One region of the Variovorax sp. 01N425 genome, then DNA from elsewhere that is predicted to be linked to it. Evidence: predicted binding sites of a transcription regulator. Region 1 holds the regulator's gene; each other region holds the start of a gene.
The links. Region 1 encodes sigma-54, which starts transcription at its own class of promoters, with help from an activator protein. Its sites were predicted from a motif close to TGGCANGNAANCTGCTTT; they were not measured.
Positions count from the first base shown of each region.

Region 2: a site for sigma-54 is predicted at 1,813-1,830, ahead of AC1DSC_RS17235 (CmpA/NrtA family ABC transporter substrate-binding protein). Genes of this name have one in related genera too.
Region 3: a site for sigma-54 is predicted at 3,826-3,843, ahead of AC1DSC_RS23565 (MSMEG_0572/Sll0783 family nitrogen starvation response protein). Genes of this name have one in related genera too.
Region 4: a site for sigma-54 is predicted at 1,629-1,646, ahead of AC1DSC_RS04575 (pilin). Genes of this name have one in related genera too.

Region 1 is NZ_JBFTRJ010000014.1:124,678-131,912, reverse strand. Features, by position in the region: gene AC1DSC_RS24075 (SPOR domain-containing protein) at 1-416, shown strand, start outside; gene AC1DSC_RS24070 (thiol:disulfide interchange protein DsbA/DsbL) at 561-1,208, shown strand; gene lptA (lipopolysaccharide transport periplasmic protein LptA) at 1,404-2,123, shown strand; gene lptB (LPS export ABC transporter ATP-binding protein) at 2,120-2,914, shown strand; gene AC1DSC_RS24055 (RNA polymerase factor sigma-54) at 2,932-4,524, shown strand; gene AC1DSC_RS24050 (phospholipase D family protein) at 4,535-6,139, shown strand; partial or broken gene AC1DSC_RS24045 (LysE family translocator) at 6,150-6,795, opposite strand; gene AC1DSC_RS24040 (YceI family protein) at 6,817-7,235, opposite strand, start outside.
Region 2 is NZ_JBFTRJ010000009.1:11,222-18,456, reverse strand. Features, by position in the region: gene ntrB (nitrate ABC transporter permease) at 1-402, opposite strand, end outside; gene AC1DSC_RS17235 (CmpA/NrtA family ABC transporter substrate-binding protein) at 405-1,763, opposite strand; gene AC1DSC_RS17230 (carbon-nitrogen hydrolase family protein) at 1,986-3,026, shown strand; gene AC1DSC_RS17225 (molybdopterin-dependent oxidoreductase) at 3,019-4,086, shown strand; gene AC1DSC_RS17220 (PepSY domain-containing protein) at 4,287-5,801, opposite strand; gene AC1DSC_RS17215 (TonB-dependent receptor) at 5,866-7,235, opposite strand, start outside.
Region 3 is NZ_JBFTRJ010000014.1:10,412-17,646, forward strand. Features, by position in the region: gene AC1DSC_RS23535 (hypothetical protein) at 1-295, shown strand, start outside; gene AC1DSC_RS23540 (hypothetical protein) at 317-544, shown strand; gene AC1DSC_RS23545 (hypothetical protein) at 568-1,023, opposite strand; gene AC1DSC_RS23550 (hypothetical protein) at 1,044-1,412, opposite strand; gene AC1DSC_RS23555 (beta/gamma crystallin domain-containing protein) at 1,686-2,135, shown strand; gene AC1DSC_RS23560 (aminotransferase-like domain-containing protein) at 2,151-3,548, opposite strand; gene AC1DSC_RS23565 (MSMEG_0572/Sll0783 family nitrogen starvation response protein) at 3,899-4,381, shown strand; gene AC1DSC_RS23570 (Nit6803 family nitrilase) at 4,397-5,449, shown strand; gene AC1DSC_RS23575 (MSMEG_0568 family radical SAM protein) at 5,412-6,494, shown strand; gene AC1DSC_RS23580 (MSMEG_0567/Sll0786 family nitrogen starvation N-acetyltransferase) at 6,497-7,057, shown strand; gene AC1DSC_RS23585 (sll0787 family AIR synthase-like protein) at 7,054-7,235, shown strand, end outside.
Region 4 is NZ_JBFTRJ010000002.1:306,062-313,296, forward strand. Features, by position in the region: gene AC1DSC_RS04565 (CHASE2 domain-containing protein) at 1-662, shown strand, start outside; gene AC1DSC_RS04570 (3',5'-cyclic-nucleotide phosphodiesterase) at 695-1,498, shown strand; gene AC1DSC_RS04575 (pilin) at 1,704-2,219, shown strand; gene AC1DSC_RS04580 (tetratricopeptide repeat protein) at 2,283-4,178, shown strand; gene AC1DSC_RS04585 (divergent PAP2 family protein) at 4,306-4,737, opposite strand; gene AC1DSC_RS04590 (decaprenyl-phosphate phosphoribosyltransferase) at 4,741-5,625, opposite strand; gene AC1DSC_RS04595 (GtrA family protein) at 5,674-6,075, shown strand; gene AC1DSC_RS04600 (FAD-binding oxidoreductase) at 6,072-7,235, shown strand, end outside.

The sequences.
Region 1 (7,235 bases):
CGGTGGTGGTGGCTCCGAAGCCCGCGCGCCCGGCCCCGGTGCCGGCCGAGGCCAATTCCCTGCCGCCATCGAACGATCCGCTCGGCGACCTGGCCCGCGCGCGCGCCGGCGGCAGCAGTGGCAGCACCACCACGGCTTCCGCTGCGCCCAGCAGCAACAGCGCGGCGGCGGGTGCCGATCCGTTCATGTACTTCGTGCAGGCGGGCGCCTTCCGCACCACCGACGACGCCGAGGCGCAGCGCGCCAAGCTGTCGCTGATGGGTGTCGAGGCCCGGGTCACCGAGCGCGAGCAGGCCGGCCGCACGGTCTACCGGGTGCGCGCGGGCCCGTTCAACAAGAAGGACGAGGCCGATCGCCTGAAGGAGCGGCTCGACAGCGGCGGCCTCGAATCGGCGCTCGTGCGCGTGCAGCGCTGAGCCTGCCGGCAGGCGCCGCGGATATTCTTTAAGCTTCGCCGCGCGGCATGGGCCGCCGCCAGGATTGTCCTGGGCATGCCGCACGCGGGAACTCCGCGCGGCGCGCCGGCTCAGTCTGCCGTACCCAACAGGAGAACTCTTTCAATGAAACGTCGTGACTTTTCGCTGGCCGCCACCTCGCTGGGCCTGCTTTCGCTGGCTGGCAACACCGCACACGCCCAGGCGCGCGCGCCCAAGGCCGGCACCGAGTACCTGGTGCTCGACAAGCGCGTGCCGGTCGACGCGCCGGCGGGCAAGGTCGAGGTGATCGAGTTCTTCTCGTACAACTGCCCGCACTGCAACGACTTCGAGCCGCAGCTGGAAGCCTGGCTCAAGACGGTGCCCAAGGAAGTGGCGTTCCGCCGCGTGCCCGTGCCCTTCGTGGGCAACGACGTCGAGGCCAAGCAGCGCCTGTACTACGCGCTCGAAGCCATGGGCAAGGTCGATGAATTCCAGCCCAAGGTCTTCGACGCCATCCACAAGCAGCGCCAGAACGTGAACGGCGATGCCAACATCATTGCCTGGGCCGGGGCCAACGGCCTGGACGGCGCCAAGTTCAAGGAAGTCTTCACCTCCTTCGGCGTGGCCAGCAAGGCCAAGCGCGCCGCGCAGCTGACCGACGCCTACAAGGTGGCCGGCGTGCCGGCGCTGGCAGTGAACGGGCGCTGGTACGTGGACGGCGAACTGGCCGGCAACATGACCAAGGCGCTGCAGGTTACCAACTACCTGATCGGCGAAGCGAAAAAGGGCTAACCCCCAGGCTGCGCGGCACTTCGTGTCCGCTGCGCCCACCCCCCTTGCAGGGGCGGCACCTGCGGCCCGGCGAAGCCGGTTCCGCGGTGTCTCCCGATGGGGACACCGGCCCGCTTCGGCGGGCCTTTTTCATCGGCGTTGGTGGCTGGTGCTGATCCGCCGCATACAATGGTTCAGAGCAAGTTTCGTGCCTCTATGACATTGCCCTCCTATCCCCACACCACCCCCTTCGTTCGCCGAATCCGCCGCCTGGCCGCCGGCGCGCTGCTGCTGGCCGGCCTGGCCTCGGGCGCGCTGGCCGAGACCGCCGACCGCAGCAAGCCGATGAACATCGAATCCGATGCAATGCGCTACGACGACCTCAAGCAGACGAGCGTGTTCACGGGCAACGTGCTGGTCACCAAGGGCACGATCATCATCCGCGGCGCGCGCATCGACGTGCGCCAGGACGCCGAGGGCTACCAGTACGGCGTGGTCACGGCGGCGCCCGGCAAAAGGGCCTACTACAAGCAGAAGCGCAATGCGCCCGACGAGTGGATCGAGGGCGAATCCGAGGTCATCGAATACGACAGCCGCGCCGACAACGTCAAGTTCATCCGCAATGCCGTCATGCGCCGGCTGATCGGCGCCACGCCCAACGACGAGAGCACCGGCGCGCTCATCGTCTACGACCAGAGCAACGACACCTACACGGTCAACGGTTCCACCGTGCCGCCCAACACGGGCGTGAACGCACCCCCAGGCGGACGCGTGCGGACCATCCTCACGCCCAAGAGCGCCACCGCGCCGGCGCCCGGGGCCTCGGCGCCCGCCGGCGGACGGGCCGCGCCGGCGGCGGCCGCGCCCCAGCCGGCACCCGGTGCCGGCCTGCGCTCGACCACCACGCTGGGCGGCGACGGGGAAAGGCGCAAGTGATCGAAGCCGCTGGAACCCAGAACGCCGACGGCACGCCGGGCAGCCGCCTGGTGGTGCGCGGCCTGCAGAAGAGCTACGGCAGCCGCAAGGTCGTGCGGGACGTCTCGCTCGACGTGCAAAAGGGCGAAGTCGTCGGGCTGCTCGGCCCCAACGGCGCCGGCAAGACCACCTCGTTCTACATGATCGTGGGGCTGGTGCGGGCCGATGCGGGCGAGATCACCATCGACGGCGAGCCCATCGCCCACATGCCGATCCACCGGCGCGCGCGCATGGGCCTGAGCTACCTGCCGCAGGAAGCCTCCATCTTCCGCAAGCTCACGGTCGAGGAAAACGTGCGCGCCGTGCTCGAGCTCCAGCGCGAACCCGACGCCAGCGGCAAGCCCGCGCCCTTGACCAGGCAGCGCATCGAGGAGCGCCTCTCGGGCCTTTTGGCCGACCTGCGGGTGGACCATCTTCGCGATTCGCCCGCGCTCGCGCTCTCGGGCGGCGAACGGCGCCGGGTCGAGATCGCCCGCGCGCTGGCCACGCAGCCGCGCTTCATCCTGCTGGACGAGCCCTTTGCCGGCATCGACCCGATCGCGGTGATCGAGATCCAGCGGATCATCAGCTTCCTGAAGGAGCGCGGCATCGGCGTGCTCATCACCGACCACAACGTGCGTGAGACGCTGGGCATCTGCGATCACGCGTTCATCATCAGCGACGGGCATGTGCTGGCACAAGGCACACCCTCGGAGATCGTCGACAACGCCGAAGTACGCAGGGTGTACCTCGGCGAGCACTTCCGGATGTAAGGGAGGAGTCGGTCTCCATGAAGCAAGGGCTGTCCCTTCGCGTTTCGCAGCACCTGGCGCTCACGCCCCAGCTGCAGCAGTCGATCCGGCTGCTGCAGCTGTCCACGCTCGAACTGAGCCAGGAAGTGGAGCAGATGCTGGACGAGAACCCGTTCCTCGAACGCACCGCGGAAGAAGCCGCGCGCGAGGAATTCGGGCTCGACGCCATCGACACGCCGGTGCCGCGCGACGAGGCCGGTGAAGCCGCCGAGGGCGAATTCAGCTCGGCCCCGGCCAGCAGCACGACCAGCACTTCGAGCGAAACCGCCTCCACGGCCGAGTCCGAGGTTCCTGCCGCCGACGCCACCGAGCGCGAGCCCGACTGGGAAGGCGACGGCACCGTCGACATGGCGCCCGACGACAGCGAATGGGGCAGCGATGCCCCCGCGCGCCAGAACAACCTGGGCGACGACGAGCGCGCCGACGCCACCGAACTCGCGCGCAGCCAGGAGTCGCTGCAGTCCTTCCTGCACCGGCAGGCGCTGAGCCTGCGGCTCAACGAGAACGACAGCGCCGCGCTGCGCTTCCTGATCGAATCGCTCAACGACGACGGCTATCTCGAAGACTCCTTGCCGGCGCTGGCCTCGGGCCTCGCGGGCGACGACAACGACCAGTTCGACGAGCTGGTGCACCACTTCCAGGTGGCGCTCGGCCTGCTGCAGAGCCTGGAGCCGGCCGGCGTCGGCGCGCGCGACCTGGGCGAATGCCTTTGCATCCAGCTGCGCGCACTCGCGAGCGAAAGCGAGACCGAGGAACAGGCGCTGGTGCGCAAGACCGCCATCGCCATCTGCAAGCAGCCGATGGAGCTGCTCGCGCGGCGCGACTTCAAGCGCCTGGCCACGCTCACGCGCACCAACGAAGAGCTGGTGCGCTCGGCGCTGCAGGTCATCTCGCGCCTGGAGCCCAAGCCGGGCCGCCGTTTTGTCGACGTCGAGCGCAACATCGTCATTCCCGACGTGATCGTCACCAAGGTCGGCCGCGGCACCAATGCCAAGTTCCGCGTCATGCTCAATCCCGAGGTGATGCCGCGGCTGCGCGTGCACGACATCTATGCCGGCGCGCTCAAGTCGCACAAGGGCGAGGGCAGCCAGGCGCTGTCGCAGCGGCTGCAGGAGGCGCGCTGGTTCATCAAGAACATCCAGCAGCGCTTCGACACCATCCTGCGCGTGAGCAACGCCATCGTCGAGCGGCAGAAGAGCTTCTTCGTGCACGGCGAGCTCGCGATGCGGCCCCTGGTGCTGCGCGAGATTGCCGACGAACTGGGCCTGCACGAATCGACCATCTCGCGCGTGACCACGGCCAAGTACATGTCCACGCCTTTCGGCACGGTCGAGCTCAAGTACTTCTTCGGCTCGGCGCTGGGCACCGAGACCGGCGGCAATGCGTCGAGCACCGCGGTGCGCGCGCTGATCAAGCAGTTCGTGAGCTCCGAGAGCATCAAGAAGCCGCTGTCCGACAGCCAGATCTCCGAGATGCTCAAGGAGCAGGGCATCGAGTGCGCGCGCCGCACCGTGGCCAAGTACCGCGAGGCCCTGCGCATCGCGCCCGCCAACCTCCGCAAGGCGCTGTAGAAAGCCGCCGATGGCCCGTCGCCTGCTGTCGCGCTGTGGGCAATGGGTCTTCGCCATGGCGGCGGTGCTGCTGTTCGCCGGCTGCGCCACCCTGCCCGACGAGGCGCCGCGCCCGGCCACCCGGGCCATGGCCGCCTCGGCCGACACCGCGCTCGGCAAGATCGCGCAGGCCTCGCAGCCCGACCCCGACCTGAGCGGCTTCCGCCTGATGCCGGGCGGCGACTTTGCCTTCGACACCCGCATCCAGCTCGCGCGGCGCGCCCAGCGCACGCTCGACGTGCAGTACTACCAGATCGAGAACGACGAGACCGGCCGCTACCTGCTGCGCACGCTGCGCGATGCGGCCCGGCGCGGCGTGCGCGTGCGGCTCCTGATGGACGATCTCTACACCTCGGGCGAGGACGAGCTGCTGCTCGGCCTGGCCGCCACGCCGAATGTCGAGCTGCGCCTGTTCAATCCCTTTCCGGCCGGGCGCGGCAGCCTGCTCAGGCGCTTCACCGCCTCGCTGTTCGACTTCAGCCGCGTCAACCGGCGCATGCACAACAAGCTCTTCATCGCCGATGGCGCGATGGCGGTGGCGGGCGGGCGCAACATCGGCAACCAGTATTTCAGGCGCACGGCGGGCGAGAATTTTCTCGATCTCGACACCTTCGTCGCCGGCGCGCTGATTCCGCGCCTGGGCGCGCTGTTCGACCAGTACTGGAACAGCGTCTATGTGCGGCCGGTCCAGTCGGTGGTGGCGAGCGCGCTGACACGTGACGAGCTGCAGAAGCGCTTCGACACCGCCACCGGCCCGGACACCACGCCGCCGCCGCCCCGGCCCGCGCCCAACGACCTGCTCGGCTACAGCCCAATCGCCGAAGACCTGGATGCCGGCAAGCTCGACCTGATCTGGACGCTGGCCGAGGCGTATGCCGATTCGCCCGAGCGCGTGATCGGAAAGACCGCCTCGTACGGCGGCGTGCCGCTGCTCGACGTCGACAGCGTGCGCTACAACGTGGTCGAGCAGATGCGCCGCGCGCGCTCCGAGGTGACCATCGTCTCGCCCTACCTGATTCCGGGCAAGGCGGGGCTCGAAGTGATGCGCGAGATCCGCCGGCGCAACGTGAAGATCAGCATCGTCACCAATTCCTTCGCCGCCACCGACGAGCCGCTGGTCCACACGGCCTACCGCCGCTACCGGCCCGAGATGCTCGAGCTCGGCGCCGAGCTGTACGAACTGAGCACCACGCGCACGCGTCGCAGCGTGCGGCTCGGCCTGTTCGGCACTTCGGTGGGCCGGCTGCATGCCAAGTCGGCGGTGATCGACCGGCAGGTTCTTTTCGTTGGCTCGATGAACTTCGACCCGCGCTCCGAGACGCACAACACCGAGATCGGCTTGTTCATCCGCAGCCCCGAGATGGCGCAGCAGACGCTCAAGCTCATCGAGGTGCTGAAGCAGCAGGGCGCCTACCGGCTGCGCTTTGCGAAGGACAGCGGCAATGCGCGCATCGAGTGGATCAGCGAGGAGGAGGCCGGCCGGACCACCGTGCTGAACGAGGAGCCCGACTCCGATTTCTGGGGCCGCACCATGCTCGAGATGCTGGCGCCGCTGACGCCCGAGAGCCTGCTGTAGCCCGCGCGGCTCAGCTGCTGCTGCGCACGCCCGACAGCAGCTTGAGGCCCAGCAGCACCATCACGCCGCCGGCCGCGCGGTCGATCCAGGCCTTGTAGCGCAGGTAGGCCGAGCGCGGCGCCGCCGACGAGAGCGCCAGCGCGACGACCGCGTACCAGCCGGTCTCGATGCAGAAGATCACCGCCGGCACCGCGAGCGCCAGCGCCAGCGGCACCTCGCGCGGCAGGAAGGCCGCGAAGATGCTGGCGTAGACCACCGCCGTCTTCGGGTTGCTGACCTGCGTGCCCATGCCGAGGAGAAATGCGCGCCGCGCATTGCTGCCCGTGCCTGCGGCCGCGCGTTCGTCCTGCGCGGCGGACAGCGGCTCGCGCGCACCGCGCCAGATGCGGATGCCCAGGTACAGGATAGGCGCCGCCGAGCAGCTTCACCGCCAGGTAGAGCGCCGGCACCGCGAGGAACGCCGCCTGCAGCCCGACCAGCGCCGCAATCGCGAACACCACGCCGCCCGCGCCCATGCCCAGTGCCGCGGCCAGGCCGTCGCGGCGCGACGACGACACGGCGGTGCGCGCCACCATGACGAAGCTCGGTCCGGGGCTCATGGCCCCGACGATCATTGCGCCCGCGATGCCCAGCAACGGAACCGTGATGCCGCTCATGGTTGCCTCCTTCTTCTTCTTCTATTGCTGCACGTTGACCGCTTCGACCTGCACCAGCAGCTTCACCTTGTTCTCGAAGCCGAAGTTCAGGCCCCAGGTGATGCCCCAGTCGCTGCGCTGCACCGTCGTCTCGAAGTCGCCGCCGCAGACCTGGCGGTTGATGAGCGGGTTCAGGTAGCAGTTGAAGCGCACGGCCCTGAGCGTGACGGGCCTGGTCTGCCCCATCAGCGTGAGCGTGCCCGGCACGTCGGCCACCTTGTCGCCGTTGAACTCGATGCGGTCCGCCACGAAGCGCCCGGTCGGGAATTCGGCCACGTTGAAGAAGTCCTTGCTTTGCACGTGGCGGTTGAGCAGGTCGACGCCGGTGTTGATGGAGCTGATGTCCATCGTGATGTCGACCTTGCCGCTGCTGCCGCTGCCGTCGATCTGCACCGAGCCGT
Region 2 (7,235 bases), on a different contig from region 1:
CAGCAGCTGGATGAAGGGATTCAGCGCCTGGCCCAGCCATGGCACCAGTCCCAGCAAGAAGCCCAGGGGAACGCCGACCAGCACGGCCAGGGCGTAGCCGCTGAACACACGCCTGAGCGAGTCGAGCAAGTGCCAGGCAATGCCCAGGTCGTTCTCGCCGTTGCGACGGAACGGATCCGCAAACAATTCGCCCGCGCGCTTGAACACGTCGACGGGCGTCGGAATGGCCGAGCGCTCCACGGAGACACCGGGGCTCTTGCCCATCAGCTTTTCGTAGTCTGAAAGCTCCGCCGGCGCGCTGCCGCCACCGCTGGAGGCGAGTGCCTGCCAGACGGCCAGCAAGAGCAAGCCGATGACCAAGGTGGCCAGCCAGGAGCGTGAGGTCGAGATCGCGCCCTGCATGATCACGCCTTGCCCAGCGACTTCAGATAGTCGGCGGGACGATCGGAGTCGAAGCTCTTGCCCAGGATGGTTTCCTTGCGGAATCCGACCTCCGGTGCCCTGCCGCCGCGCTCTTCGATGAGACGCTTTGCATCGGTGGCCAGCATGACCTGCCGGGCGAGACCCTTGTAGTCCAGGTCCTCCTTGATCATGTTCCATCTGCGCATCTGGGTCAGAAGCCACACCGCGCTCGAGTAGTGAGGAAAGGGCTGGAAGTCGATGCGGCGCTGCAGCGTCTTCACGTTGCCAAGTCCGTCGGCATACCGGCCGGTGAGGACTTGGTCCACGACCGTTTCGGGCTGATTGAGATACTGCGGCTGAGCAAGGATCTTGGCCATTCCCGCGCGATTGGCGGGCTCTGACACATGCAGGCTCGCCGCGATGATCGCGCGGTAGGCGGCCATGAAGCTGTTCGGATGGGCCTTGATCCAGGCCTCGGTTGCCGTGACCGAACAGCAAGGATGCTCCGGCCAGATCTCGCTGGAGACCAGGTGAATGAAACCCGCCCCCTCGTACACGGCCCGTTGCCCGCCGGGTTCGCCGCCGAAGAAGCCGTCGATGTTGCCCACCCGAAGGTTGGAAACGTACTCGGACGGAGGAACGACGCGGTAGGAGACGTCCCGGTCCGCGTCCAGCCCTGCCGATGCGAGATAGTGGCGTAGCTGCAGCATCTGATGGGACTGCTCGAACGGCACCGCGAACCTGAAGCCCTTCCAGTTCTTCGGGTCACGGTTGTCCTTGTGTTTCATCGCAAGAACCAGCGAATTGCCGTTCTGGTTGAGCACCGTCATCACACGGGTGGGAATGGGGGCGCCGCCGATGCCGGCCGACATGGCCAGCGCAACGGGCATCACCTGTTGGGAGATGTCCAGTTCGCCGTTGACCATCTTGTCGCGGATCAGCGCGATGCCGGCGATCTTCTGCAGGCTCAGTTCCAGCCCCTCGCGCGGAAAGAGTCCGAGTTGCTCCGCATAGATCAGCGGCGTCGCGCAGGTGATGGGCAGGAAGCCGACAGCGAGCCGCTTTTTCTCCGGCGCGCCCTTGCTGTTGCGCTCCTGCGCGACGGCGGCAAGCTGGGTCAGGGGCGTGAGTGTCGTGAGCGCGGCCAGCGCCCCTGCCCTCCCCAGCGTCTTGACGAATGCCCGCCGCAGGCCGCGCTCGGGAAAGAGGCCGTGCAGCATGCCCTGGGCCATGGCGCCGGCCAGCGCATCGCCGGCGTTCGCAGGCTTCTCCGCGAGGCACTCCTCATCGTCACCGTGGGTACTGCCACATGCGCAGAGGCCGGTGCGGGAAAGGCGAACATACTCATGTGATGGGTCCATGGGCCCTCCAGGGTGGGTTGAACGGATCAGGTCCGCGACATGGCAATGGTGAGCATGTTCCGTGCAAATAGCCGCCGGGAAATTCACAACCCGCTGTGCACAGATCCTGCATGGCCCCGTGGAGGTCGCAAAAACGCACCTCTTGTTGCGTTTTTCGAGCATCTGTGCGGCTGTACCGGCAACTATCCTGTGGGCCTCAGCAACGCACAGCGAGTACCTGACATGAGTTCATTGCCCCGGGTGAAGGTTGCCGCCGCCCACGCAGCGCCAGTACTGCTCGACAAGACCGCCACGACCGAAAAGGCCGTGTCCATCATCAAGGAAGCAGCCCTCCATGGCGCGCAGGTGATCGCGTTTCCGGAGACGTATATCCCGGCGTTCCCGGTGTGGGCGGCACTGTGGGCGCCCATCTACAACCACGATCTGTTCGAGGCCATGGTCGAGAACAGCGTCTACGTGCCGGGGCCCGAGGTGGCCTTGATTGCCGCGGCCGCCAAGCGCTTTGGCGTGTGCGTGTCGATGGGCATCAGCGAACGCAGCACCGTCAGCGCCGGCTGCATCTGGAACTCGAACATCCTGATCGGCGAAACGGGCGAGTTGCTCAACCATCATCGCAAGCTGGTGCCGACCTTCTACGAGAAGCTGGTCTGGGCGGCCGGAGACGGACAGGGGCTTCGCGTCGCCGAGACCCGCTTCGGGCGCATCGGCGGACTGATCTGCGGCGAGAACACCAACCCGCTCGCACGCTTCTCGCTCATGGCGCAGGCGGAGCAGATCCATGTCTCCAGCTGGCCGCCGATGTGGCCCACGCGCAAGCCAACGGGAGGTGGAAACTTCGACAACGTTGCGGCAAACCGCATCCGGGCGTCCGCCCATTCGTTCGAAGCCAAGGCGTTCGGAATCGTCTGCGCGAGCTTCATGGACAAGGCGATGCGTGACTTTCTGGTGGATCGCGATCCCACCGTGGCAGAAGTGGTCGACGGCACGCCGCGCGCCGCATCGATGTTCGTGGACCCCACCGGCACGCAGATCGGCGACACGCTCCAGAACGAGGAAGGGATCGCCTATGCCGAGTTCGACCTGAACAAGTGCATCGAGCCAAAGCAGTTCCATGACGTGGTGGGCTACTACAACCGATTCGACGTCTTCTCTCTGGGTGTCGAACGCCGCCGCCACGAGCCGGTTGCCTGGTCAGGGCCATCCGATCCGCAGTTTCCGCGGCTGCTCGACGATGAGATGATTGCCGGGGTGCTGGATGAGTAGCTCCGATTTCCTGCCACCGCTGCCTGAAGGCGCGGAGCGATCAGTCATCATTGGCCGGTCTCCCGGATTCCATCTGAAGCCGCCACCCGCCCCTGCAGGGCTGCGCGACTTCGTCACCGCCGATGCGCAGCTCTTCGAGACCATCCACATGGGCTCCGTCGAAGTCGACGCCAAGCGCTGGCGGCTGCAAGTGGACGGGCTCGTCCGCAGGCCTTTTTCGATCGGGCTGGACGGTCTCAGGCGGCTGCCTTCTGTCTCCGTCACGGCTTTCCACGAATGCTTCGGCAGCCCCCTGGTACCGGCCGACGGCAACCTCTGGCGCGTCGGCAACGTCCGATGGACCGGTGTGCCGCTGGCTGTGCTGCTCGAGCATGCCCAGCTCGAGACGGGTGCCACCCATGTCTGGTCGGACGGTTTGGACAGCGGCGAGTTCGGCGGCCGCACGATGAACCGGTACCGCAAGGATCTGCCGATCTCGAAAGCGCTTTCGCGCGAAGTGCTCGTGGCTTACGAGATGAATGGCGCACCCCTGACCCGCGAGCGGGGTGGGCCTGTTCGCCTGGTGGTTCCAGGTTGGTTCGGCACCAACATGACAAAGTGGCTCTGTCGGCTGTCGGTCCAAGACGGGCGTGCGAACTCCCCCTTCACGACCCTTTGGTACAACCGCGACAGCGAGCATGAAGGCAAAGTCGATCGAGAGCCGGTGTGGGCTGTCGAACCCAATTCGATGATCACCCATCCGGTGCACGGCGACACCCTCTCCACGGATGCGGTTGATGTGGAAGTCAAGGGCTGGGCCTGGAGCAACAACGGCATCGGTGGCGTGGCGCTCAGCGCTGATGGCGGGGCAACCTGGCAAGAGGCTGAGGTCCGGCCCCGCCAAGAATTCGAATGGCAGCAGTTCGCGGCGACGCTTGCACTGGCGCGGACGCCGGGCCTGGTGAGCATCATCGCGAGAGCACGGGACGCCAATGGATCTATTCAGCCATTGAGCGGGACACGAAACGAAGCCCATTCGGTCCAGATTGACCGTCCTCTACCGGGCTCCAAAACAGCGTGACCAAGTCTTCCTTCGCCGCGGCTGCGATCGTGAAATGTCTAAGATCCTCATGCTTTCCCGCGAAGTAATGGGACCGGGGGTAGAGCTGTTTCTATAAGTCGTTGTTTGAGGTCTTTACGGTGATCAGCGTGACGGACGGCAATCACAGCAAAGGCTTGGCGGCGGCAGCACGATATTTGGCCACGAAACGTGTCTCCTCGTTAACGAGCGATTCCCTTGCGTCGTCCGCTTTCCCTCTTGGGCGACAGCGCGCGCCATCCAATGACGCACGATGTGATGCACAGGGCCGTCCCGAGCTGGGAAAGAATCAGCACCAGGGCTTCGCGCAACCAGGGCCGTTCGCGCAGCGGTTCGAAGTCGAGACTGTGCAATCCTTGGTAAAGAAGCCGTTGCCAACGCACTGACGGGTCGACTCGCAACAGCACCTTGCCCGAGGCGGCGTCGACATACAGGTCCGTGCCGTCGTGCCAATGGGCGCGCCAGACGGGCAGCGGCCGGGTGTCCAGCGCCTCCGCCGAGGCCGGATTCTTCGCGTAGTAGACATTGTCATAGCGATCGATCCGCACGACGCTTGACGCAGGCCCGTCTACGCCGCGCAGATGCCGCAGGACGCCCGCCATCAGCGCATCCGGCAGCGCCGGATCCAATGTCGATACGGCGCTCGCGTCGTCCGCGCGCACCCACCACCGCCGGTGCGTGCCCTGGATGCGGTACCAGACTTGCCCGTCGATTCGAAGCCGCTCGAGTTCCAACGCCTGCGCACCGGCCTCCCGGGTCGCGACTGCAGCCAGTGCAAGCTGCGGCGTCACGACGGCACCCCGGTCGGCGCCGAGCCAGCGCTCGCGCTCGGCAGCTGATAGCCCGCGTGACGAGAACACGCCATAGGGATTCATCGACATCAGGCCCGAGAAGATCCAGGTGAGCGTAAACACCGCGGCGACCAGGCCCGCGATGTGATGCCAACGCATCCAGGCCTTGCGATAGGGAATCCAGCGCGTTCGGTTCAGGAACAGCTGCCAGATGCCCAGCGCCAGTCCGGTCGCGGCCAGCACCACGCCAGGAATCGCCAGCCAGACGACCACCTGGTTCCACGCTTGCGGAAACTGCCGGAGCACGGTCGGATAGATCCAGTGCGGGACCGCCCCGATCCAGTTCCAGAACCGCTCGCTGCGGCGGGTGTCGCGCACCACTTCGGCGGCGGTGCGCGAGACGTACAGTTCGAGACCGTCGTCGCCTTCCAGGCTGACCTTGAAGAGCGGACGGTAGGGATCGAAGCCTTGCGGAACCGTCCATTGGTCACGCTCGAGCGCTTCGGCTGAAAGCGCGCGCCGGCCGCTGAAGGACTCGGCCACCTTCATGGCCTGCACGGCGCCGAGCGAGGCCCTCGCGGTGCCGGTGCGGGCATCGAGGGCTTGCCACTGCGCAGCCTTCGCGTGCCCGGGGTCGACCAGCAGTCGCCAGACCGGCGCTCCCGGGTCGGCCATGCCCAGGCGTGCCTCGGTGAAGCTCACGCCGGCCCGCCTGGCAGCCTCTTCGGCGGTCAGGCAGCAACCGGCGCCGAGCGCCAGAGGCTGCAACCCCGCGCGCCGCTCGGCCTGCGAGAGGTTCGGGAATGGCACGTAGTACAGCACGATCCCTGTGACGAACCACATCAGGAACAGCAAGGCCAAAGAGATGCCGAGCCACTTGTGGATGAAGATCAGTGCGCGCTTCATACCCGTGCCACCAGCCCATGGCGCCGCGGCCTGAATGCAGGGAGGGCTCCCCTGCACGCGCTCATCAGAAGGCCGCCCGGTAGCTGACTTCGAAGCTGCGCGGCGCGCCGATCATGACCTGGTTGTTCGAATTGGCGCCGCTCCAATACGCATAGAGCTGGTCAGTCAGGTTGCGAACGCGAAAGGTGATTTCGCCCTTCTGCAGGCTCCAGGTCGCATAGGCGGTCGCAGTCGTGAACCCGTTCATGCGGACCGTGTTGGCGTTGTTGGCGTAGGCGTACCCGGTTCGGTTGACGCCGCCACCGATGCGCAGCGGCCATCCCGGCACCTTGTAGTCGACCCAGAGGTTGGCAACCGCGCCCGGCACGTTCGGCGGGGTGTTGCCCGCGCGCGAGACGTTGCCGGCCTCGATGAGGCTGTCGAATTTCGCGTCGACCCATGCGAGATTGCCGCTCAGTGTCAGCTCGCGTGTCGCCTTCCAGACCGCGGCGAGTTCCAGGCCCTGCGCGGACTGCTTGCCGCTGTTGACCGTGAGCGTCGGGTTGCTGAAATCGCGCGACAGCACGTTGTCGAGTTCGATCCTGTAGGCCGCCAGCGTGTAGTCAAGGCGGCCCTCCATCGCCGACTGCTTGAGGCCGAGCTCCAGCTGCTTGCCCGTCGAGAGGCTGAAGGCGGCGTTGGCCGCCGACAGCAGCAGCAGGTTGCCCGTACCGACCGGCGCGCTCGCGTTCGAGTACTGGGCGTAGACCGAAGTGTAGTGGTCGATCGCGAAAACCACACCCAGACGCGCCGATGTGGGCTTGTACCTCTGCGTGAACGATGCCCGAGCCCCGGTGTTGAGGTCCATGTTCTGGCGCTCCAGCTTCACGTGGTCCTGCCGCAAGCCGCCCACGAGGGTCAATCGCTCGCTGACGGACAGGGCATCTTCCATGAAGATAGACCCCGTCGGAATCCGTGCGTCGAAGATCGTGCGATTGCCGGCACCCGCGAACAGAGCGGGGTTCGCGGCAAAGTTGCCGTAGCGTCCCGGGATGGTGGCGAAGTCGCTCACCGAGAGCGCATTGTTGGCTGCGGTCGATCCGTTGGAGAAGTCGCGGTTGGAGGAAAAGTCGGTCTTCGTGTATTCAAGCCCCGCCACGAACCGGTTCTTCATTCCCCCGATCGGCGACGTGTTCGTGAGATCGAGCCGATCCGTGAGGATCTGGTGGTCGTGCGTGATACCGACCAGGTCGCGCACGATGCGGCCCGGGGCGGCGAAGGCAAAGGACTCCGAATTGCGCCATGTCCTGTCGGCCGTGTAGTAGGAAAGCTGGTTGCGCAGCTTCCATTCCGGCGCGATCTGCCAAGTCAGTTTGGCACGCGTCCAGAGGCTGTTCGCACTCATCTCGGCATCGTCGAAGTTGTAGTTGCGAAACGCGATGCCGCGATCGACCA
Region 3 (7,235 bases), 110 kb from region 1:
CCTGGCCGCCATGGCCGCGGTCGCCCAGCCCACCGGCACGCCCAAGGGCACGCGCGCTCCGCCGATGAGCGATGCGGAAAAACCGCCGGCCACGCGCCCCGCGGACCAGCCCGCCGGCGCGACCGACCAGCGCCAGCTCGGCGCCGACCAGGGCCCGGCCAGCGCGCGCACGCAGACCTCGCGGCCGCCCTCGGCGGGTTCGCCCGGCGGCCTCGCACCCACGCGCGATGCCGATCCTTCCAAGGAGCAGCGCAGCGACGGCAGCCACCGCCACGCGCGCCCCGCGCCGCAATAGCAAGCAAGGCAGATCAAGACCATGACTTCCACCACGCAGATCGACGCCCGCATCGCAGGCGATGTGGCCTTTCGCGCCGGCGACGGCCCGCAGCTGAAGATCCCGAAGGGGAACTGCCAGATCATGATGGCCGACGACAGCGTCGTGCTCACCTGGACCGACCAGGGCCAGTCGCTGACCGCGGCCATTCCCAAGCTCGAATTCGACCGCTACATCCAGGACGGCGCGATCGTGCTGGGCCGGGGCTGAGTGAAGGCCCGCCCGCCGCGCGCTCACTCCTCGCGCAGGCTGCTGCTGGCGCGCGCGTCGAGCGCCTGCGCGTACGAAGCGGCTTCCTCGGGCGTCATGGAGCCTTCGAGCTCGGCCAGTTCGAGCCGTTCGAAGTCGTAGGAAATCCATTCGAACAGGTGCGACTTGGGCATGTCGTCGAAGCTCTCGCTGTCGCTCCACGACTGCAGCCGCACGGGCGCGCTTTCCAGCAGCAGGCGCAGGTACAACGCGCGCGCAATCTTGATTTCCGCGATCTGGTGCGGATCGTCGATCAGCAGGCGCAGCTGCGCGAGCACCTGCTCGCACTGCTGCACCCGGCGATGCGACTCGCCGATGGCGGCTTCGCAGGACGCGGGACAGTCCGTCCTCGCCTGCCAGGCCTGGTGGAATTCGCGCGTGATCCGGGCATAGGCAAGCTGCTGGAGCCCGTGGAGCGCGCAGTCAAGTTGGCCGTGCATGGCGTTGCACCGAACTCGCCTCAAGCGGGCTTGTTGCCGGCGTCCTCCGCTTCGTCGTCGTTGTCGCCGTCGATTTCTTCTTCTTCCGTGCCGGCAAGCTCGTCGGGCGAGCCCGCGTCCTCGGTGCGGTCCGGCAGGATGTCCGCATCGGGCGCTGACGGCGGAGCGTCCGCCGACGCACGCTCACCGGTGCCCTCGGCATCGGTGCTGCTTTCATGCGAAATGGGAATGGCGCCTTCCGCGGCGTCTTCGGGAATGGCGCTGCGTTCGCGCGAGGTGCGCACGTCGCTTCCGCTGTCGCTCGTGTCGCTGGGGCCCAGGCTGTCGACGTCCGTCCCCTTCGGTTCCTCCGGCGGGCGTTCGCCTCCCAGGATGCTGCTCGTGGCCATGGCTTCCTTCGATGATGAACAAGAAAAGAATTGGATGGGTGCGAATCGCCAGACTGGACATCCGCAGCACCGGCCGGCGTAGGAAAGGGGCGCATCCGGGCCGCAGCCATTCGCGGAGATTTGCCGCCCGGCGTTGTGCGCGGCAAACGCCGCCGTCGCGGCGCGGGGACGGGCGCTTGGGCTTTGCTCCTACGCGGCGGGCAGCCGTGGCCGCTAGCCTGAAGAGCCTGCTTTCCCAACCGCAAGCAACCACCATCCTCATCCAATGAACCAATGAAGAATTTCCGCTACCTCATGATTGCCGGCGCCGTGGCGCTCGGCGCCTGTTCCCACATGCCCGGCCCCACGCGCTCGGCCAGCCCGACCGCCGCCGCGGACAACCGGCCCGATCCCACGATCCTGCTCGTGCCCGTGCGCATCGAGGACCCCGCGCTGGCCTCGGGCTGCTGGGCCCAGTTCTATACCGGCCGCAACTTCCAGGGCGACATGCTGACGCTGGTGGGACCGGCCGAGGTCCAGAGCATGGACCGCGGCACCGCGCGGCAGCTCAAGCGCGACATCGACAGCGTCAGCGTGGGCCCGCGCGCCACGCTGAAGGTGTACGAGCATGCGATGTTCAAGGACCGCACGGTCGACTTTCCCGCGAACAGCCGCGAGGGCGGCCTGATGCGCAAGCTCGGCTTCGGCGGCCGCATCGAGGCACTGAAGCTCGACTGCGCCTGAGCACGGCCACCGCGCTCAGCCGCCGCGCAGCGTGGCGTGCGGATGCAGCGGATGCGCGAGCGTGTCGGCAATGAGCCGCAGCGCCTGGTCGCACTGCTCGCGCGACATCGGGCCGCCCAGGCAGATGCGCACCGCCTCGGGCGGATCGCCATCGGTGGAGAAGGCCGCGCTCGCCACCACGCCGACGTTCTGCGTGCGCAGGTAGGAGGCGAACTCCACCGGGCTCCAGCCCGGCGCGAGCGGCAGCCAGGCATGGAAGCCCTCGGGATGCGCCTGCAGCCCGCTGCCGCCCAGATGCCGCGCGGCCAGCGCCTGCCGCGCCATCGATTCGCCGCGCACCGCCTGCAGCATGGCCTCGGCGGTGCCGTCCTCGACCCACAGCGTGGTCAAGGCGTTGGTGATGGGCGAGGCCATCACGGTGGTCGCTCGCATCGCGCCGGCCAGGCGCTGCGACTGGACCACGGTGGGCGAGCACACGTAGGCGCTGCGCAGTCCCGCGCCAAAGCATTTGGAGAATCCGCTCACGTAGTAGGTGAGCCCGGGCGCCAGCGTGGCGAGCGCGGCCGGCGTCTGGCGCGGCAGCATGCCGTAGGCGTCGTCCTCGATGATCGGCACCGCATAGCGCAGCGCCACGTCGGCCAGCGCTTCGCGCCGCGCGCGGGGCACCGTGCCCGCGGTCGGGTTCAGCAGCGTGGGGTTGCAATAGAGCGCCTTGGGCTTGAGCGTCCTGCAGGCGTGCTCGAAGGCATCGGCAATGGGGCCGTCGTCATCGAGCTGCAGCGCATGCAGCTGCACGCCCAGCTGCGCCGCGATGGCCTTCACGCCCGGATAGGTGAGCGACTCCACGCAGATCAGCTCGCCCGGCCGCGCGAGCTGCGAGAACAGCGCCGTGAGCACGCCGTGGATGCCCGGGCACACGAGGATGCGGTCGATGCCCGCGTCGGGCACGAAGGGCCGCAGCCAGTGCATCGCGGCCTCGCGGTCGTGCGCGGTGCCGCCGAAGTCCTGGTAGCGCAGCAGGTCGTGCAGGTTGGCCTCGGCGAAGGCGCGGCTCGCGCTGTCGTGCAGCCGCGCCATCAGGTGCGGGTCGTCGGGCTCGGGCGGCATGTTCATCGTCATCTCGGCGCCGCTGCCGCCGCGCAGCCGCAGGCTCGGGCTGCCCGAGCGGATGAAGGTGCCGGTGCCGGCGCGCGAATCGATCAGGCCGCGCTTGCGCGCCTCGGCATAGCCGCGTGCCACCGTCGTGTAGTTGAGCTCCAGCTCGGCCGCGAGTTCGCGCAAGGTGGGCAGCCGGTCGCGCACGGCGAGGCGGCCGGTCTTGATGTCGTCGGCAATCAATTCGGCCAGCAGCAGGTAGGCCGGCTTGGCGGTGTTGCGCAGCTGCTTGCGCCAGTGGGCGGTGATCGTGGTCATCGGCAAAGTTGATTGCATCCATTGATTGCATCGGGCCAACGATCAGGCACGCAGGAATCGCGCCCGCTCCAGAGGGGCCGGATGCCTCGATCAGGTGCGATCAACCCCGTTGATCGGGTGCATTGATCGCATGGCGGATGCGTCTTCCCGGTGCAGGCGGGGCCGCGCCGGCCGCCTTGGCCGAGGGGTTTTCGTGCGGCCGAAAAAAGTTTTCGGGCGTGCAGGCCGCATCCCGGCGAATTGATCGCGCATTGATCGCACGCGCCGCGCCGGGCGCTGGCACATCGCCTGCAAAGAGAAAGGCACGCAGGACCTGCGTTCATCCCCTTTTTCTTCAACCGGAGTACCCCATGCCCAAAGTCACCCGCCCCCGCAACGAGAAAGGCGAGTTCCTCGTCGACTACGAAGAGAAGGTGTTCGAAGACGTCAAGGCCGAGCCCGGCGAGAAGGCGCTCGTCACCTTCCACACCGTGGCCTTCGAGGGCTCGATCGGCTTCGTGAACCTGCTGCAGGCCACGCGCCTCAGGCGCAAGGGCTACGAGACCTCGGTGCTGCTGTACGGCCCCGGCGTGACGCTGGGCGTGCAGCGCGGCTTTCCGACGCTGGGCGACGAGGCCTTTCCGGGCCACCAGAACTTCAACAAGCAGATCAGCAAGTTCATGGAGGAAGGCGGCAAGGTGTATGCGTGCCGCTTCGCGCTGCAGGCGCTGTACGGCCACGGCGAGGGCGCGCTGATCGAGGGCATCACGCCGATCAACCCGCTCGACGTGCTGGACCTCGTGCTGCTGCACAAGAAGGCGGGCGCCGTGATCCTGGACACCTGGACGCTGTAAGGCAGGACCCGAGCGATGGCCTCCCCACCCCGCATCGTGCGTGCCGCGGCGATCCAGATCGCGCCCGACTTCGACCGGCCCGACGGCACGCTCGAGCGGGTGTGCGGCGCCATCGACGAGGCCGCGGCCAAGGGCGCGCAGCTGGCGGTCTTTCCCGAGACCTTCGTGCCCTACTACCCCTACTTCAGCTTCGTGCTGCCGCCGGTGCTGCAGGGTGCGCCGCACCTCGCGCTGGCGGAGCGCGCTGTGGTCGTGCCCGGGCCGGTCACGCAGGCCGTGGCCGAGCGTGCGCGGCATCACGGCATGGTCGTGGTGCTGGGCGTGAACGAGCGCGACCACGGCAGCCTCTACAACACGCAGCTGGTGTTCGATGCCGATGGCACGCTGGCGCTCAAGCGCCGCAAGATCACGCCGACGTACCACGAGCGCATGGTGTGGGGCCAGGGGGACGGCGCCGGCCTCAAGGTGGTCGACACCGCCGTCGGCCGCGTTGGCGCGCTCGCCTGCTGGGAGCACTACAACCCGCTCGCGCGCTACGCCCTGATGGCGCAGCACGAGGAGATCCACTGCGCGCAGTTCCCGGGCTCGCTGGTGGGCCCGATCTTCGCGGAGCAGATGGAAGTGACCATCCGCCACCACGCACTGGAGTCGGGCTGCTTCGTGGTCAACGCCACCGGCTGGCTCACTGACGAACAGATCCGCAGCGTGACGCCCGACGCCAGCCTGCAGAAGGCGCTGCGCGGCGGCTGCCACACCGCCATCGTCTCGCCCGAGGGCAAGCACCTTGCGCCGCCGCTCACCGAGGGCGAAGGCATGGTGATTGCAGACCTCGACATGGCGCTGATCGCCAAGCGCAAGCGAATGATGGATTCGGTCGGCCACTACGCGCGGCCCGAGCTGCTGTCGCTCGCCATCAACGACCGGCCGGCGCAGACCACCGTGCCGATGCATCCCACGCAACCCCTCGCTCAACGGAGCCCCGACCATGACCACCATCACCACGACGACCCCACCGGACAGCCGGCAGCTGATGACCGAGCTCCAGTCCTTCGGGTTGCGGCTGGTTGATCCTTCGGCCGGCGTGGCAAGCCGCCGCGGCGGCGCGGGCCCGTCCGACCACAAGGCCGTCACGGTGGACGGCCACACGATCATGGTGCCGGTCCACACTTCGAGCGCCTGGCATTCGCCGTTCACGGCCGAGGCGCCCGATGCGCGGGGCATGAGCCGCGTGATGCGCGGCAGCATTCCCATTGCAAGCATCAGCTTTCCGAAGCAGCCGCGCTTCTATGCGATGCAGACCTTCGATGGCGTGCCCTATTCGCACATTGCCACGCTGCACGGCAGCGACGTGCTCGCCACCACCGTGCTGCAGAGCTGCATCCGCTACGAGAGCCGCAAAAAGAGCTGCAAGTTCTGCGCGATCGGCCAGTCGCTCGCGGCCGGCCGCACCATCGCGCGCAAGACGCCCGAGCAGCTGGCCGAGGTGGCGCGCGCGGCCGTGCTGCTCGACGGCGTGAAGCACATGGTGATGACCACCGGCACGCCCAACGCCGCCGACCGCGGCGCGGCCATCCTCTGCGAGAGCGCCTTCGCGATCAAGGCCGCGGTCGACATTCCGATCCAGGGCCAGTGCGAGCCGCCCGACGACGACCAGTGGTTCCACCGCATGAAGGCCGCGGGCATCGACACGCTGGGCATGCACCTGGAGGTGGTCACGCCCGAGGTGCGCGAACGCATCATGCCGGGCAAGGCCAGCGTGCCGGTCTCGCGCTACATGAGCGCCTTCGAGGCGGCCGTGCGCGTGTTCGGGCGCGGCCAGGTCAGCACCTACATCCTGGCCGGGCTGGGCGACACGCGCGAGGCCATCCTGGACACCTGCGACCAGCTGCTCGCGCGCGGTGTGTACCCCTTCGTCGTGCCCTTCGTACCGATCAGCGGCACGCCGCTCGAGGACCATCCCGCACCGTCTCCGGAATTCATGAAGTCGCTGCTGGCACCGCTGGGCGAGCGCGTGGTGGCCGCGGGCCTGCGCTCGGCCGACATCAAGGCGGGCTGCGGCAAGTGCGGCGCCTGCTCGTCGCTGTCGATCTACGAAAAAGAAAGCGAAAGCTGACCATGCTGTGCATCGACGACCTCAGCGGGCTCGACCCGCACTACGCGCCGGTCGAATACCTGGTGCGCGAAGCGGCGCAGCAGTGGGAGCGCGACGAAGCCATGGCGCTGCGCCGTGCGGTGTTCTGCATCGAGCAGGGCATCTTCGCGCGCGACGACCGCGACGCGATCGACGGCCATGCGCGGCTGCTGGTCGCCATGTCGTGCAACGGCGGCATGCCCGAGCAGGTGGTGGGCACGGTGCGCATCCACCGCGGCGAGGCGCCGGGCGAATGGTGGGGCTCGCGCCTTGCGGTGCATCCCGCGTTCCGCAGCCAGGGCCACCTGGGCGCCACGCTGATACGGCTCGCGGTGTCGCGCGCCAACGCGCTGGGCTGCGATGCGTTCTTCGCGCAGGTGCAGATGCAGAACGTGCCGCTGTTCCAGAAGCTCGGCTGGAAGATGCTCGATGAAAGCGCCATCCACGGCCGTCCGCATGCGCGCATGCAGGCGGGGCTCGCTTTCTACCCGCCCTGCCACGACCCGGTGAGCGGCTTCGTCACGCGCGCGAAGGTGCTGTCATGACGACGGCCCACGACATTGCCGAAGCCCTGCGCGCCACGCGCGGCTTCGCCCACAAGCGCGACATCAGCGACGTGGTGTCGGCGCTCGGCCGGTCGCTGCCCGGTGGCCATGCCGCGCTCGCGCAGGCCGTGCCCATCGGCGACGACTGCGCGGCCATTCCCGACGGCCATGGCGGCTA
Region 4 (7,235 bases), on a different contig from region 1:
CCGTCGACAAATACATGGGCGACTGCGTCATGGCCTTCTGGGGCGCCCCCATCGACACCCCCGAGCACGCCACCCTGGCCGTGCGCGCCGCGCTCGACATGGCCGAGGCCGTGCGCGACATCAACAACATCCACCGCACCACCGGGCGGCCCGAGATCAGCGTGGGCATCGGCATCAACAGCGGCGTCATGAGCGTGGGCGACATGGGCTCGGCCGCGCGGCGCAGCTACACCGTCGTTGGCGATGCGGTCAACCTCGCCTCCCGCCTCGAAGGCCTGAGCGTGCACTACGGCGTCGAGATCGTCGCCAGCGGCGCCACCCGCGAACTCGCGCCCGGCTTCGTCTGGCAGGAGCTCGACAGCGTGCTCGTCAAGGGCCGCGCGCAGGCCGTGGCCGTGTTCACGCCGCTCGGCGCCACCACGCAGGCAGAGGCCCAGAGCCCTGCCGCACTGCAGCAATCCGCCCAGCTGCAGCGCTGGGCCGAAGTGCTGGCCGCCTACCGCCGCCAGGACTGGGCCATGGGCCGGAACTTGCTGGATCCACTGCTGGCCGCGGATGCCAAAAAAGTCCTTTACCAGCTCTACGCACAACGATTAGCCTCCATGGCGTTGCGGCCCCAAGACCCCGAATGGGACGGCGCAACCCGCTTCGAAACCAAATGACGGCAGAAGACACAAGCAGAGGGGCTCTCACAATGCAGGTTCGCGTGCTGGGTTGCTCGGGCGCCATTGCCAAGGACTGCCGGACCACCTCGTTCCTGATCGACACCGACCTGCTCGTCGATGCGGGCACCGGCGTGGGCGACCTCACGCTTGAAGAAATGGCCGGCATCGACGACGTGGTGCTCACCCACTGCCACCTCGACCACATCGCCGCCCTGCCCCTCATGCTCGACGCCGTCGGCGGCCGCCGCACCCGCTCGCTGCGCGTGCACGCCCTGCGCGCCACCATCGAGGCGCTGCGCGCGCACGTGTTCAACAACGTCATCTGGCCCGACTTCGAGAGCATCCCCAGCCCCGAGGCCCCCTTCGTGAGCTTTCACGACATTGCCGTGGGCCAGGTGCTGCAATTGGGCACCGCCGCCCCCAAGCGCATTGAGGTGCTGCCCGCCGTGCACACCGTGCCCGCCTGCGGCTTTGCCGTGAGCCGCGCCGAGGGCGGCGCCAACTGGGTCTTCACCGGCGACACCGAGCGCAACACCCCCTTCTGGGACCGCCTCAACGCCCTGGACGTGGCCATGCTCGTCATAGAAACCGCATTCAGCAACCGCGAGCAGGCCTTGGCCGAACGCAGCCTGCACCTGTCGCCGCGCGCCCTGGCCGACGAGCTGGCCCACATCGACCCGGGCAAGCAGTTTCCGATCTACATCACCCACACCAAGCCGGCGGAAACCGAAGAGATCATGTGGCAGATCGAGCATCTGGCCGGGCACCAGGTGGCGGGGCTGGCGCAGCGGGATATACGGTGGCTGAAGGCGGATGGGGTGCTGACTTTTTGAGGCGGTGGGGCCCGGCGGGCTGACAAAATTGTCACGCTCTGTAGCATCTTGAAGCAGTTTCTGTCACTCGATGTAACCGCATTGAGTGCAAAGTGCTCGGTTTTGGCGGTTCCGGGGCTCGCAAGCGGGATGGCACAGATGCTGCGGAAGGTAGTGCGCTCCGGGCTTGGTTCCCGGGCTGTACAAACCAACCTGGAGTTTTCTCATGAACGTTCGCAAGATCGCCCGCCGCGCACAGGCCGGCTTTACCCTTATCGAATTGATGATCGTCGTGGCGATCATCGGTATCTTGGCTGCTGTGGCCTTGCCGGCTTACCAGGACTACACCGTGCGCGCAAAGGTCACGGAAGGCTTGTCGCTTGCAGCCAGCGCCAAGACGGCGATCGCAGAAAACGCGGCGAACGGTGCCCCATTCTCGTCGGGTTGGACCGCTCCTGCCGCGACCAGGAACGTCGATTCCGTTGCTATCGCGGCAGATACGGGCGCGATTACCATTACGTACGCCTCGGCAATCAGCGGTGGCGGAAAGACGCTGATCCTGACGCCTGTTGATGGTGGACCAACAGCTTCCGCACTCAGCGGTACCACGAGCGCTTCTACGATCCCGTCGAATGGTTCGATTTCTTGGAACTGCAAATCGGCCGGCTCGACCTATGGCACTGGTACCGCTGGCACATTGGAGGCAAAATATGTGCCTGCCGAGTGCCGCAAAACTTCCTAAGTTGACTTAATTCAACAAAGAGCCGCTAGTGAGCGGCTCTTTTTTTATGCATTTAATTTGAAAATGACCCAGTTGCCTGCACCGAAAAGAATAGTTGGATTATTGCTGCTCCTAGTGGTGGCGGGAATATGTGCACTTTACATGCCCGCGGTACTTGGAAACAGCTATGCGTGGGACGACTGGGAGCTATTTATTAATAGTCCTTACTTGAGGGACCCCGCGTTAATAATCGAAGGACTTGTAAAACCGATTATTCCGGGAACTACGTACTTTCGCCCTTTGCCCTTGGCGACGTTTGCATTGGAGTTTTATGTAGGTGGAGTCAATCCGATCGTTTCGCATGCGATAAACCTACTATTTCACTTGGCAAACACCATTCTGGTCGGCCTTATTTTTATGCGCTTGAGTCAGCTTCCAGACGAGAGAAAAAAAACATATCTCGCGCTGATCGCGATGACCCTATACGGCGTTCATCCGGCTCTTATCGAAGCAGTGGCCTGGGCCGCTGGACGCTTTGATCTCATGGTGACATTTTTCTATCTGCTGTGCCTCTGGGTATACCTGAGCTTTGATGGCGCTAAGCGGATACTTTTGATAATGCCGCTTTATTTTTGTGCATGCTTCAGTAAGGAAATGGCTGTAACGCTGCCCGCGGTTCTTTTGCTAATAGAAGGCATCAGGGGGCTTCAGCAAAAAAATATCAGTGAGGTAAAAGGTTATCTGGAGAGGTCAGGGGTGCTTGCATCGATTGTGTCCCTTGGATTGGTGGGTTTGTTTTATATCGGCGTGAAGTCCTTTTTTTTCCCACAACTCGCACATGTGGATTCCGATGTAGCAAATAGCTTTGGCTCGGGAAGCGCAGGAGGCGCAGCCCACATCGCCTTCATTGGGCATACTCTATTGTTCTACGCGAGAATGGTTCTGTGGCCATTTTCCAATCTGTCTCCGCACCATCCATTTTCCATCAAGGACATGACGAGCTTGGATGTGGGCATTGGTATTTTTGCTGTGGTGCTGCTCTTGGCGAGCGCGATCTACTTAATTAAAAAAAGAAACTCTTTCGGGGTTTTTCTTCTAATCGGGGTGGTTTGCTTGCTCCCTGTCTCTAACATTATTCCGCTCACCATTGGTGGAAATATTGGACACGAGCGATTTTTGGTCCTTCCGATGGCCTTTTTTAGCATGGCCGCCGTCAGCATTCCACTGAATAAAGCGATGCTTTCGCCGTCCATGCAAAAAATCGCCCTCCCGTCGATTTTAATCTTTGCGTCGCTGTGGGTTGTCATCGCGGGAATGAATGTGCGTCTCACTGCGCCACTTTGGCGGAACGATCTGACATTGTGGAAGTGGGCCTATGATACAAATCCCAACTTCTATGTGGCCAATATTGGTTACGCGGGCGCGGCAGTGCGGTACCAGCAATTTGAACTCGCTGATAAAATACTACAGCATGCGAAAAAAGTCGACCGCAAGGGAATGGAGAATGATTTGCCCGCGGCAATTCTGGAGGCAAGAGTTCTTGGGAAAAATAACCAGTATTCTCAAGCTATCCAGGTGTTGGAAGGCGCAATGGATGAATTTTCTGGTCAGTACAAGCGCAAGTATCCGAATGCGAAGGAAGGAGCAGGTTCAATCTTGCCGGCCCAACTTAAGTCCGTTTATTACACGGCTCTAACAGAAGCATATGTCGCAATAAAGGACTTCGAAAAAGCCCGGGTTAATGGGGAGCTGGCGACATTTTATGGGCCGGTATATTCATTGGCTTGGTTTTACAAGGCGCTCGCATCCTATGGTGTTGGCAATTGGTCAGAGGGGCAAGCTGAATACGCTAAGGCACATCGCTACATGGTGGAAGTGGGAGTGGAATCGCTCGACACAGTCAGAAAAAATTTCATTGGCAGACTTTGCGGACAAAGTGCCCCGCCTGCTGACTTGTGCTTGCATTTTGCTAGAGAATAGGGCCCATCTGACCTTCAATTGGCGAGTTGAACGCTTGCGTAATCCGGGAGGAAGACTGTGAAATTTTGGGAAACGTCTCTCTCGGAGTCAGTCTTGCTCCAGGGATGCAGCGATCGGTTAGCCAATCTCAGGTTACGGGACTGATCAAGCGTGTCATCAGGATTGCAACTGCGATGCCAACGAGAATGCCAGCTCCAATCTCAACCCGGCTGTGCCCCATGCGCTCGCGCAAAGGCGCACTCTCAACCGTGGGGGGGTGCAGCTTATTCAGAAACATTGCGTGCTTGCCTACTTGGCGACGCAAGCTGGCCGCATCGAGCACGACGATGAACGCCAAGGCAAGCGCAACCCCAAACGCGGGGTGATCAATCCCCTGTTTGAGGGCAACGAGCGCAGTCACACTACTCACGATGGCACTGTGATTGCTCGGTAGTCCGCCATAGCCGATCAACCCGAATGCAAGCTTGCGCGCCTGCACACTATTGATGATGAACTTCGAGGTTCCAGCAACAGCCCACGCGAGGAATGGCGTGACAACGTAAGAGAAATCCGTAGCCATTGTTCACCCCAGTCCAGGCCAGAGTGCCCAGACGCAGGCGGCGATCCACAGTGCCACAGTTACCATCAACTGCCAGTCCGCCAACAAGGCGTCGGTCGGTGACTCTCCACCATCAAGCTTCTCGACCATATACCAATACCGAAACAAGCCGAAGAGTACGAGAGGCACGGTGAACACGAGTTGAGGGCGCGCCGACATTACGAACATGCTATAGAAAACCAGCGCACCGGTAGCTGACATTTCGGCGTAGCGGTCCACTAAAGACAGTGAGTACTTCTCCAACACCTTGCGTCCGTCTGCGCCGCTGAGGCTCAGCTCTTGCCGACGTTTGACCGCTGCCAGATACAGCGCGAGACACAACGTAGTGACGAACATCCAACTCGACACCGGTACAGACAACGCCATGGCACCTGCATATACCCGGAGCACGAAGCCGATGGCAATCGTGAAGATGTCGAGAACCGGCTGGTGTTTGAGCACAAAGGTGTAGGCAACGTTGAGTGCCATGTAGGCTGCGATCACGAGCACGACCTTTGGGGCCAAAAACCAGCCGCAGATCTGCATTGCGTATAACACGGCAAGCAAGGCGAGTCCCATGGAAACCGGGATTGCACCTGAAGCCAGAGGCCTCGTTTTTGATTTCTTGGGGTGCTTGCGATCACGCTCAATATCGTGGATGTCGTTGATGATGTAGGTTGCCGAAGAACCAACGCAGAACAGGATCACAGCAAGCAGCGCATGCGCCACCGAATCCGGGTTGACGAATTCTCCAGTGAACACTAGCGGGGCTAGCACGAAAGCGTTCTTAATCCATTGCTTCGGCCTCACCAGTGCGATCAGTCCACGCATCTGTGTCCAGGGGGAAGGGGGTGCAAGTGATTCATGCATGACAATCTGACGCCTGTGATGTGAGCCCGTTGGGTGAAAGACTTGAGAATGAAGCTAGCGATCTCGTATGCGTTCTTCGCGCTGCTCGCCACTATGGCGAACATCGCCTCGCAGGAACTCGCGATCTCCGTGTATGAGGGGACTTTCGGGGTTCCCTTTTCGGTCTTGGTCGGCACTGCTGTGGGGCTAGTGGTGAAGTATGTTTTGGACAAGCACTACATCTTCCGTTTTCGTACGCGCGATGCTATGCATGGGGGCCAGACTTTTGTGCTCTACGTTCTGATGGGCCTTGCGACCACCGCTATTTTCTGGGGATTCGAGTTCGGTTTCCATCACTTCTTCGCTTCTCGCGAAATGCGCTACCTCGGCGGCGTCATAGGGTTGGCAATTGGCTACATCGCCAAGTACCACCTGGACAAACACTACGTTTTCAAGGAACGCACCGCATGAGGCCAGTTTCCTCATGGGGACGACTCAACGCGGACCTCCACGACGTAGTGAATCTGCGCGACCCCGAGGCCGCAGCTTTGGTTCTAGCCGAGCGTCGGCCTGGCATCGCGCTTGGCATGGCGCGCAGCTATGGCGATGTGTGTCTCAATCCTGGAGGCATTCTGTGGAGCACGAAGGGACTGGATCACTTAGTTCATTTCGACGAACAGCTCGGTCTCCTGAGATGTGAGGCTGGAGTGCTGCTGCGCGACATTCAACGAGTTGCCGTCGCCAGAGGTTGGATGCTTGCCGTAACGCCTGGCACTCAGTTTGTCACCGTCGGAGGCGCAGTCGCGAATGATGTGCACGGAAAGAATCATCATGTGCAAGGCTCTTTCGGAGACCATGTGAGATGGCTGAAGCTGCTCCGCTCGGACGGTGAGATCATCGAATGCGGCCGCGCGGAGCGAGCAGACTGGTTTGCCGCAACTGTCGGTGGCATGGGATTGACGGGTGTAGTGCTTGAAGCCGAACTTCAGCTTCGTCGAGTGACCGGACCGTGGATGCAAGCGGAGACGGTGCCCTATGAGAACTTGGATGAATTCTTCGCGCTCGCAGACGCTTCGGAAGAAGAGTGGGAGCACACCGTCTCCTGGATTGATTGCATCGGATCTAAGGAAGGACGCGGTTTGTTCATGCGCGCCAACCATGCAAAAGCACAGGCTCGCGTCGAGCCTCGCATTCGATCGGTGGCAATGCCCGTTGTCCCACCCATGTCACTCGTCAATCGGCTGACATTGCGGCCATTCAATGCCGCGTACTTCCATTTGCACAAGGCTTCCACGACTATCGTGCACCATGAAGCATTCTCCTACCCCTTAGACAATGTCCAAGACTGGAACCGCCTCTACGGCCCTCGAGGGTTCTATCAGTATCAGAGCGTTGTGCCGCGGTCGGTGCAGCGCGATGCATCGAAGGCCATGTTGAATGAAATCACTCGTTCTGGCGAAGGCTCGTTTCTGGCTGTCCTGAAGACATTCGGCCGTCGCTTGCCGCTTGGGATGCTCAGTTTCCCCATGCCGGGCGCCACACTTGCGTTAGATTTTCCGAATCGGGGGGGCCGCACCCTAGCGCTCTTTGACAGGCTCGATGCGATCGTGCGCGAGGCTGGGGGTCGAATT